One region of the Bradyrhizobium sp. 1200_D9_N1_1 genome, then DNA from elsewhere that is predicted to be linked to it. Evidence: predicted binding sites of a transcription regulator. Region 1 holds the regulator's gene; the other holds the start of a gene.
What was found. The regulator LexA, encoded in region 1, represses DNA repair genes until DNA is damaged. The targets are predictions, from matches to a motif close to TGTTCNNNNTGTGTTCNG.

Region 2: a site for LexA is predicted at 3,181-3,198, ahead of AB5K84_RS00860 (YifB family Mg chelatase-like AAA ATPase). Genes of this name have one in related genera too.

Annotation. Positions count from the first base shown of each region.
Region 1 covers NZ_CP197226.1:4,625,027-4,630,495, reverse strand. Annotated here, with positions in the region: gene AB5K84_RS22295 (HAD family hydrolase) at 1-571, shown strand, start outside; gene AB5K84_RS22290 (hypothetical protein) at 737-955, shown strand; gene AB5K84_RS22285 (molybdopterin molybdotransferase MoeA) at 1,179-2,390, shown strand; gene lexA (transcriptional repressor LexA) at 2,566-3,261, shown strand; gene AB5K84_RS22275 (hypothetical protein) at 3,549-3,749, shown strand; gene AB5K84_RS22270 (hypothetical protein) at 3,943-4,374, shown strand; gene AB5K84_RS22265 (GAF domain-containing protein) at 4,597-5,469, shown strand, end outside.
Region 2 covers NZ_CP197226.1:184,249-189,717, forward strand. Annotated here, with positions in the region: gene AB5K84_RS00840 (CpaD family pilus assembly protein) at 1-594, shown strand, start outside; gene AB5K84_RS00845 (AAA family ATPase) at 591-1,880, shown strand; gene AB5K84_RS00850 (tetratricopeptide repeat protein) at 1,930-2,706, opposite strand; gene AB5K84_RS00855 (PilZ domain-containing protein) at 2,785-3,030, opposite strand; gene AB5K84_RS00860 (YifB family Mg chelatase-like AAA ATPase) at 3,256-4,794, shown strand; gene AB5K84_RS00865 (hypothetical protein) at 4,892-5,359, shown strand.

The DNA.
Region 1 (5,469 bases):
CGTGCTCGACATCGATTTCTCCAAGGCGATCGCCTGCTGGGCGGGACACGCCGGCTGCAAGCCGGAGGCGATCATTGCCCGCTATGTGCGCGACAGCGAGGCGTATCGGCTGCACGAGGTCGGCAAGATCAGCGACGAGGAGTATTTCGCCTCGCTACGCGCCTCGCTCGGGATCGGCATCTCGGATGCGCAATTCCTCGAGGGCTGGAACGCGATCTTCGCGGGTGAGATGCCCGATGTCGCGGAGCTGTTGCCGCGTGCGGCGAAGCAGATGCCGCTCTACGCCTTCTCCAACACCAACCGGCCGCATGTCGACCATTTCTCGAAGGAATACGCCGACCTGCTCGGCCATTTCCGCGAGCTGTACCTGTCGTCCAGCATCGGCCTGCGCAAGCCGGACGCGGCGGCGTTCGACCATGTCGTGGCGGCCATCGGTGTGCCCGCCAGGCGCATCGTGTTCTTCGACGACCTCGCCGAAAACGTCGAGGGAGCGCGGGCGCGCGGATTGACCGCGGTGCATGTGACCTCGCCCCGCGATGTCGGCGACGCGCTCGAGGCGCTGGGAATCTGATCGAGACGCATCGGCCGGCGGGTGAAACCGGGGAGCTCCCGGAACCGATCTGGCCGAGATGAGGAACCAAATCGCTTTGTACATTTTTATACAGAGTTCCGGGAACGGAATGCCCGCTTCCGGACTCTTGAGTCCGTTGGGACTTCTACAGACGGACGTATCATCGTGTTGGGCAAGACCTACCTCACCAAACAAGCCTCTCTTCTGCTCGAATTCGCCAGAACGACTTCGGATTCTGACCTCTCCGCCAAGCTGATCAGCAAGGCCGCCGACCTGAAATCCCAGGCCGATCCGCTGCCCGACAAGGATCAAGGCCCCAAGCCCCCTGACGTGGCTCCCGACGTGGCGCCGGACCTCCGTCCGGACCGCCAGACCGGTCGTTGACCGATGCTGGCCGTGGCTCCCGTCATTGTCGTCCTTGCCATGGCCACGCTCGTTCCCGTCTTTCTCGTCCGTCAGATCATGCCGCGGCAGAGCTGACGGTCCCTCATGACTGGACGGATCAAGCAGGATAAATCCTGATCCGGTCCCATTTTGCTTCATCGCCCGCGCTCGGCTAGAACTCTTGCCGCCCATTCGTCCAGACTTTCCGAGCAGGAGTTTCGCCGTGGCCTTGATGCCGGTTTCTGACGCGCTCGCCGCGGTGCTGGCCGGCGCGGAGCCGCTGCCTGAAGAGATGATTCCCCTCGACGAGGCCTACCACCGCGTGCTCGCGCGCGACGTCGCGGCGCGGCGTACCCAGCCGCCCGAGGCGATGTCGGCCATGGACGGCTACGCCGTGCGCGCAGCCGATGCGGCCAGGGTCGACGCGCAGCTCACCATGATCGGCGAGGTCGCGGCGGGCCGGCCGTTCGCGGGAGCGGTCAGCGCCGGCGAAGCGGTGCGAATCTTCACCGGCGGCGTCGTTCCCGCCGGAGCGGACGCGGTCGTGATCCAGGAGGATACGGTCGCCGAGGGCAAGCGCATCACAATCAAGGAAGCCGCTATCGCCGGTCGGCACATCCGGCCCGCCGGCGTCGACTTCCGCGAGGGCGACGTGCTCCTGCGCAAGGGAACCCGGCTCACCGAGCGCGACCTCGCGCTCGCCGCCGGGATGAACCATCCAGACCTGCCCATCCGCCGCCGTCCGAAGGTCGCGATCCTCGCCACCGGCGACGAGCTGGTGATGCCGGGCACCACGCCGGGCCCCGGCCAGATCGTCTATTCCAACGGCTATGCCCTGCACGCCCTCGCCCGCCAGGAGGGCGCAGATACCATCGACCTCGGCGTTGCCGCCGATACGCTGGAGGCCACCACAGCCGGCATCCGCCGTGCCCGAGAGAGCGGCGCCGACATCCTGATCACGATCGGCGGCGCCTCGGTCGGCGACCACGATCTGGTCCAGCAGGCGCTGAAGGCCGAAGGCATTGCGATGGCGTTCTGGAAGATCGCGATGCGGCCGGGCAAGCCGATGATGCACGGCCGGCTAGGGGCGATGGGGGTGATCGGCCTGCCCGGCAATCCCGTGTCGTCCTATGTGTGCGGCTTCCTGTTCATGGTGCCGTTGATTCGCGCCCTGTCGGGCCGCGCCGTGATTCACCATCGTCGCGAGCGCGCCGTGCTCGGCCGCGATGTTGGCGCCAATGACCAGCGCGAGGACTATCTTCGTGCGCGCCTGGAGCGGCGCGACGACGGCATGCTTGTCGCCCTTCCCGTCAATCATCAGGATTCCTCGCTGCTTGCGAATCTCGCTGCGGCGCAGGCACTTCTCGTGCGCGCGCCGTTCGCGCCGAAGGCCGAGGCAGGCGCGCCTTGCGAGGTGCTGCGACTGCCCGCCTGAACGCACTGGTCCTGCGCGTTCCGCGAACTTTGTCGCGTTCACGGTAAATTAAGCAGTTGCGGAACACATATCGAACATATAGTGTCCGTTCATGATTTGTTTCGAGCATCTGGCGGCTCGCCGCTGAATTCACCGTCTCGGAATCGAACGACATCAACCGGGGGATTTGGTCGAGATGTTAACGCGCAAACAATACGAGCTTCTGCGATTCATCAGCGAGCGTTTGAAGGAAAGCGGTGTGCCGCCCTCCTTCGACGAGATGAAGGACGCGCTCGACCTGCGCTCGAAGTCGGGCATCCATCGCCTGATCACCGCACTGGAGGAGCGCGGCTTCATCCGGCGCCTGCCCAACCGGGCCCGCGCGATCGAGGTGATCAAGCTGCCCGAGCTGCAGGCCGCCGCTGGCAACCGCCGTGGCTTCACGCCGAGCGTCATCGAGGGCAATCTCGGCAAGGTGCGAGCGAGCTCCAGCGCGGACGAGGGCGAACGCCCCGTTGCGGTGCCGGTGATGGGCCGCATCGCGGCCGGCACGCCGATCGAAGCGTTGCAGACCCGCAGCCACACCATCAGCGTACCGCCCGACATGCTCGGCTCGGGCGAGCACTACGCGCTCGAAGTGCGCGGCGACTCGATGGTCGAAGCCGGCATCCTCGACGGCGACATGGCGCTGATCCAGCGCAATGAGAGCGCCGACACCGGCGACATCGTGGTGGCGCTGATCGACGACGAGGAAGCGACGCTGAAGCGCTTCCGCCGCCGCGGCGCCTCGATCGCGCTCGAGCCCGCCAATGCGGCCTATGAGGTCCGCATCCTGCCGCCCAACCGGGTGAAGATTCAGGGCAAGCTGATCGGCCTGTACCGGAAGTACTGAGTGTGATCCGGACTGGAGGGCCGCGTTAGCGCAAAGTGCGCAGCGGTTTTCCCTCGCGACAAGCGCAGGACGCGCTTGCGCGGAGATCATGCTCAAGCAATCACCTAAAGCGCGCCCCGCCGGTTGGCGACCCGCGCGTTGACGATTGGAGCGGACGATTGTCCGCTCCGGCTGGATAGTCTTTCTGGTTTTGCTCAGATTATCCGGCCCCCCGCTAGCGCTACATCCTCGCCACGCCGCACGAAGCCCTCATCGCTTCGTGGCCCTGGAGAGCGAGGAGACAATCAATGCGCAAGATCGTTTTGAGCACCGTCACGGTGGCGCTGTTCGTAGCATCCGCGTCGCAAGCCTTCGCCGCACAGTCGCACCATGTCCGCAAGGCAACGCAGACGACGAGCGAGCAATTGCGCAATGCCCGCAACGCCGTCGCGCAGCCGTCGCAACCCGCCTGGCAATATTCGGGCTGGTCGGCACCTGCTGGTCGCTGACGGAGACGCACGCCAAATGCACGGAAGCGGTTTTTGTTCCTGAGGCATTTGAAAAAGATATTGTGATGGCAGCCTGCGGACCCAAGCCGCAGATTTGCCTACAACCAAGAAGACGCTAACATGCTTCCACTCTGATAGAGGCCAGTGCCTCCGAAGGAGGCGCGGGTCGCTATCCCTGAATGAGGAGCACCCGATGTGTGACTACAGCCTGCATGCCGTCGCGACGCGTCCCGCACAAGTCGGCGAGACGATCGTCACGACCACCTTCCGCGGCACCTCGACGCGCGGCTTCGCCTCCGAGGCCGACATGTCCGTCGCGGTCTGCCTGCTGCCGGGAACGGAGCTCGCCTTCGCCGACAACGTCCGCTACGACAATCGCTGGATCTGGACGCGCACCATCAACTCCCGCGTCGGCAAGTTCGGCAAGATCGATCCGCACATTCCCGATCGCCATCATGACGCGATCGAATTCCCCGACGGCAAATACGTACTCGTGACGCAACTCGTCGAAGGCCAGCGCGCGACCGTGCTGCAATTGCCGGTGACCCAGCCGGCCGGCGAGCGTGAACACAAGCCGGAGATCATCGCTGACAGGCCGACGATCACACGCCTGCCGATCGGCTGATGTACCTCCCCCCGGCGCAGAGGTCGGGGCCGGGATTGAAATTGCCATCGCCGGCCGTGGCCGGCGAGATGGTATGATTTGCGTCTTCCGGAATCTTCCGCCGAGATCAGGCTCGCACCTGCCCATCGCACGAAGTTTGCGCGGCCCTGCCTGAATTTTGAACGTCCGTTCCGCGGCCAGATCGCCGATGCTGTCAAAGGCTTGAGGCGGCGGACACGTTCGATGAAAACCTTCATTCGCGTCGTTGAACTCTGGGTGCCGGACCGGACGCGTATGCGGCTGGAATTCGGCGGCGGCCTCTACGGCGAAGGGCTGTCTGCGTTCAAGGCCGTGAGCGAGGACTTGCGCTTCGGATACGACGAGGGCCTTCCCGGCAAGGCCTGGGCCAGCGGCCATCCCGTGATCCTCACTAAATTCGCCAACTCCTATTTCAAGCGGACCGACCAGGCGCTCGCGGCCGGCCTCACCTGCGGCGTGGCGGTCCCGGTGTTTTCAGGCGAGTTTTTGCAGGCCGTCATGGTGCTGTTCTGCGGCGACGACGAGGCGCATGTCGGCGCGATCGAGCTCTGGCACAATGATCCCGATAGCTCCCACGAGATGGGGCTCGTCGACGGCTACTATGGCACCGCCGACATGTTCGAATTCAACTCCCGCCACACCAGGTTTCCCCGCGGCTTCGGTCTGCCCGGACGCACCTGGAAAGCGGGCCTGCCGCTGATCATCAAGGACCTGCACAACGCCAGGAGTTTTCTGCGCTGGGAAGACGCCGCCGAGGTCGGGATCAATCTCGGCGTCGGCGTGCCCTATCGGACCGGCACCGACCAGACCTGGGTGCTGACTTTCCTGTCCGCACAGGCGACGCCGATTGCGCGACGCTTCGAGATCTGGGTGCCGAACGAGGCCCGTTCGGCACTGGTCTTTCGCGCCGGCGATTGCAGCGCGCAGACAGACCTTGCCGCGCTCTATGCGGACAAATCCATCGCCAGGGGCGACGGCAGCATCGGCGGAGCCTGGGCCACCGGAATGCCCGCGCTCAACGACGATCTCGGGCACGACGGCTCGGCCGCAGCCGCGGAGGCCCGCGCAATCGGACTG
Region 2 (5,469 bases), 4.4 Mb from region 1:
CCGATCGCGGTGCAGGAAGCCAAGAAGTCGATCGTGATTTTCGTCGGCAAGGCGAGAGGCGGCCTCTCGGCCGCACAGCAGTCCGACGTCGCGGGCACCGCCCGGGACTGGGTGCGCGAAGGCACCGGGTCCGTCGTCGTCGACGTGCCGATCGGCAGCGCGAATTCGCGTGCCGCCGCGACGACCTATCATGAGATCCGTTCCGTGCTCGCATCCGGCGGCGTGCCGTCGCGCGCCATCGTCCAGCATCCCTATCGGCCCGAGGATCCCGGACTGCTGCCGACCATCCGCCTGAGCTATTCGCGCATCGCCGCGGTCGCCGGCCCCTGCGGGCTGTGGCCCGAAGACGTCGGTCCGTCCATCCTCGACCCCGGCTACAACGAGAACCAGCCGTACTTCAATCTGGGCTGCGCCAGCCAGCGCAACCTCGCGGCGATGATCGACAACCCCGCCGACCTCGAGCAGCCGCGTGCCGAAACGCCGGTCTATACCGCACGTCGCGACATCGCCTTCGATCGCTATCGCAAGGGCGCGGCGATCGCGACTCCCAGCCCCGAGGCCGACAAGGCCAAGCTCAGCGACACAGGCAAATGACGAGCGTCAACGACGAAGAAACGGACCATCCGCGGCACCCCGAGGAGCACATTGCGCCGGTTCCTCGCATCTCGGTGCAGGCCTTTTGCGAGACCGACCAGACGCTCGCCGCGGTAACCGCGGCGGGAGAGGATCGCCGGCTGGCCAAGGCGCACCTGACCGCCAAGGAAGGCGGCCTCGCCGCGGCGATCGAAGTCTATGAGACGATGCCGACGCCGAACGTGATCGTGATCGAATCCGACGGCACGCGCGACATCCTCGAGGGCCTGGACGATCTCGCCGGCGTCTGCGATCCCGGGACCCGCGTGGTCGTGATCGGCAATCCCAACGACACCGCGCCCTATCGCGAGCTGGTGCGCCGCGGCGTCAACGACTATGTGGTGGGACCGGTCGAAACGATCGACGTGGTCCGTTCGATCTGCAGCCTGTTCTCGGCGTCCGAAGCCATCATCACCGGCCGCGTCATCGCGGTGGTCGGCGCCAAGGGCGGCGTCGGCGCGTCCACCGTCGCGCACAATGTGGCCTGGACAATCGCCCGCGACCTCGCGCTCGATTCCGTCGTGATCGACCTCGACCTCGCCTTCGGCACCGCGAGCCTCGACTACAACCAGGACCCGGTGCAGGGCATCGCCAACGCAGTGCTGTCGCAGGACCGGCCCGACACGGCGCTGATGGAGCGCCTGCTCGCCAAATGCACCGAGCGCCTCAGCCTTTTGGCCGCGCCCGCCACCCTTGACCGGGTTTACGATTTCGGCGCGGAAGCCTTCGACGCGGTGTTCGACACGCTGCGCATGACCACGCCCTGCATCGTGCTCGACGTTCCCCATCAATGGTCGGGCTGGACGCGGCGCGCGCTGATCAACGCCGACGACATCGTGATCGTGGCCGAGCCCGATCTCGCGAATTTGCGCAACACCAAGAACATGCTGACCGTACTGAAGACGGCGCGGCCGAACGACCGGCCGCCGCTGTACTGCATCAACCAGGTCGGCATGCACAAGCGCGCGGAGATCGACGTCAAGTCCTTCGCCAAGACCATGGAGAGCCAGCCGATCGCGGTGATCCCGTTCGATTCGAAGCTGTTCTCGACCGCCGCCAACAACGGCCAGATGATCGCGGAGGTCTCCAAGAGCCACCGCACCACCGCGCTGTTCCAGAACATGGCGAACCGCCTTGCCGGGCGCGGCGAGGTGAAGAAGCCGAAGCGCTCGCTGCTCGGACCGCTGTTGAAGAAGCTGAAGGGCCGCTCGGGCCGCGCATCCGCGCCGCATCGCAAGGCGTCGTAGGCGCCAGCGTCGAGACAACACGTCAAACAGAAACCAACGAGTTGGCGGACTACTTCTCGGCCCGCTGCTGCTGCTTCTTCGCCAGCAGCTGCCGCAACGCCGTGATCTTCGCCGCCGCCTGGTCCGGCGGCAAATCTGCCTTCACGAGGATTTCAGCCTCGGCCTCGCGGCCCTGCAATCCCAGCACGAGCGCGAGATTGGCACGGATCCGCGCATCGTTCTGATTGCGCTGATGGGCGCGGCCGAGCACCTGTTCGGCCTTGGGCAGATTGTTTTGCAGCACATAGGACAGGCCGAGATTGGACAGAACCTGCGGCTCGTCCGGCACGATCTTCAGCGCGGTCGCGTAATATTGCTGCGCCTCTTCGTTGCGACCGAGCTGGTCGAGCGCCGCGCCCTGCGCCGACAGGATGCGCCAGTCCGGATCCTCCGGCGTATGCGCGCGGCTCAGAACGTCGAAAGCCTGCTGGAAATTGCCGTTGTCGGCGAGCGCGCGGCCGTAGCCGGCGAGCAGCGCCTTGTTGCGGGGATGGCCGAGCACGGCCTGCTCGAGCACCGCGACCGCCTGGGCGCTCTGCCCGCTCTCGCGCAGCGCCTTGCCGTAGTCGAGCGCGACGTTGGGATCGCTGGGCTTGGCGCGATAACGCTCGCGCAGTGCGTCCATGTCCGGCTTGCCGTCTGCCTTGCTCGCGGCTTCCGACTTGCCGCCGAGCGCGCCGGTGATGTCCTCGATGCCAGTGGTCTGACAGCCGCCGAGGGCAAGGAGCACAAGCGCGGACAGCAGATATCTCGCCGGGCGAGAGGCAAGGGACAAACGCTTGGACATACTCTGATCACTCGGCGACTGATCAGGGATGCTTACCGATTAACGCTAAATTCCCGTTAAGGACGTGAGCCCCGCAGTCTAATCGGTGAACTCGGCGCCGAACTCGCACCCGATGCGCCAGCGCAGGCGGCACTGGCGGGAATAGTCCGGCGCGAAGATGATGGTGAATTGCGGCGGCACTTCCAGGAATTCCGCCACGACTTTCACGCCCCCGTCCGAGATATCGGTGATCGTGCAATCTCGCGGCAGCGAGCCCGCGCCAAAGTGAATCTTGGCGAGCCGGCTGCACACCCGACGTTCGCTTCTCCGGCGATTTGCAAGCATTTTGATTGTTCACTTGTTAGATCACGGCCCATCCCGCAGCCCTAGGAGTAGCGGACATTCGTTGGGATGTGCTGAGGACAGAAGCTTGCATTCGAGGCGTAGTGTCCGCGTCCTGTTTACGATTGGTTAGGGCTTGCACGGCGCCGGATATGTTCCCGTATTGTTCTTGCGGAGGGTGGCCGGCTCTGCTACCCTCGATTGTGCGAGAGGGCAGGCTGGTTCGGCATGGTTCAACGGGTTTCTACCGTCGCCTTTGAAGGGATCGAGGCCCGCGCGGTCGACGTGCAGGTGCAGGTCGCGCCGGGCCTGCCGGCCTTTGCCATCGTCGGCCTGCCGGACAAGGCGGTGTCCGAGGCGCGCGAGCGGGTCCGCTCGGCGCTGATCGCCTCGGGCCTGGCGCTGCCGGCGCGGCGGATCATCGTCAATCTGGCCCCCGCCGATCTGCCCAAGGAAGGCAGCCATTACGACCTGCCGATCGCACTCGGGCTGATGGCGGCAATCGGCGCGATTCCGCCGGATGCGCTGACCGGCTTCACCGTGCTCGGCGAGCTCGGCCTCGACGGCTCGATCGCGCCTGTGGCCGGCGTTCTTCCCGCCGCGATCGGCGCCAATGTGCGCGAGGAAGGCTTGATCTGTCCGGCCGCCTGCGGCTCCGAAGCGGCCTGGGCGAGCCCGGACATCCAGATCATCGCCGCACAATCGCTGATCCAGATCGCCAACCACTTCAAGGGCACGCAGGTGCTGTCGCGGCCTTCGCCGAAAGTGCACGAAGCCGCCGCCTCAAAGCTCGACCTGCGCGACATCAAGGGCCAGGAAAGCGCCAAGCGGGCGCTGGAGATCGCGGCCGCCGGCGGACATCACCTGTTGATGATCGGCGCACCCGGCGCCGGCAAGTCGATGCTGGCGGCGCGCCTGCCCTCGATCCTGCCGCCGCTGTCGCCGGGCGAGCTGCTGGAGGTCTCGATGATCGCCTCCGTCGCCGGCGAGATCGAGGGCGGCGCGCTGACCGCGCGGCGCCCGTTCCGCTCGCCGCATCATTCCGCCAGCATGGCCGCGCTCACCGGCGGCGGGATGCGCGCAAAACCCGGCGAGATCTCGCTGGCGCATCAGGGCGTGCTGTTCCTCGACGAGCTGCCGGAGTTCGATCCGCGCGTGCTGGATTCGCTGCGCCAGCCGCTGGAGAACGGCGAGGTCTCGGTGTCCCGCGCCAATCATCGCGTCACCTACCCTGCCCGCTTCATGCTGGTCGCGGCGATGAATCCCTGCCGCTGCGGCAACGCGTTCGAGCCCGGCTATGCCTGCAAGCGCGGCCGCATCGATCGCTGCACCGGCGACTACCAGGCGCGCATCTCGGGGCCTTTGATGGACCGCATCGACTTGCGCATCGAGGTTCCGGCGGTGACCGCAGCCGACCTGATCCTGCCGCCGCCGGCGGAGGGATCGGCCGAGGTCGCCGCACGCGTGGCGGCGGCGCGCGACATCCAGCTTGCGCGCTACGCGGATATCGGCCTGCCGAACGTCCGCACCAATGCCGAGGCGCCCGCCTCGGTGCTGGAAGACATCGCAAAGCCGGACGCGCAAGGCGCCAAGCTGCTGCGCGACGCCGCCGAGACCATGCGGCTGTCGGCGCGCGGCTATCACCGCGTGCTGCGCGTGGCGCGCACGCTCGCCGACCTCGATGGCGCGGACAAGATCGGCCGGCTGCATCTCGCCGAAGCGCTGTCCTACCGCGCACTCGCAGAGGATGTGCGCCAGATGGCGTGATCATTCCGCGCATCAACCCGGCGGTAACGAGTTTCCTTTACGCTCTGCAAACTATAAGGCCCACAAGTTCCCGGACGGGCCCGGCGAGTAGAGTGTCATGTTGCGTTTCAAGATCCTGGCCTCGGTTGTTCCCCTGTTGGCGGCTGCGGTGTTTGCCCGCAGCGAGATCGGATCGGTCTCACATCCCTGCATCGCGCTGGGCGACACCTCCGTCGAGCTGACATCGCTGTTCTGGACGGCCGGCATCCATGTCGCCTTCACCGACGATCCGACACGGGCCACGGTGCGGGTCCAGATCACCGACGATGCGGACGGTGCGGACTTCGCGGTCGTGGACGACGGCCTCGGCGCCGAGCCGGACTCCTGCCAGGCCAATCCGCAGACCCGGCTCATCACGATTGCCGCGCAGCCGGTCGACGGCGGACCGGTGATCTACCTCTCCACCGACGGACCGGCCGACTATCGCATCTATGTGCGCTCGAAGACGTTCTCGCAGCGCGAGGCGGCGGCGCTGATCGTCGGCGCCCACGACGGTCACCGCCCGTTCCAGGCCGCCTCGCTCTGAAGCGCGATGATTATCCCGCTTCAGAGTTGATGTCGGAGCATGATCTTTCCGGAAAACCGCTGCACACTTTTCCGGATCATGCTCTGAGGCGTTAACACCTCGTCAACCTT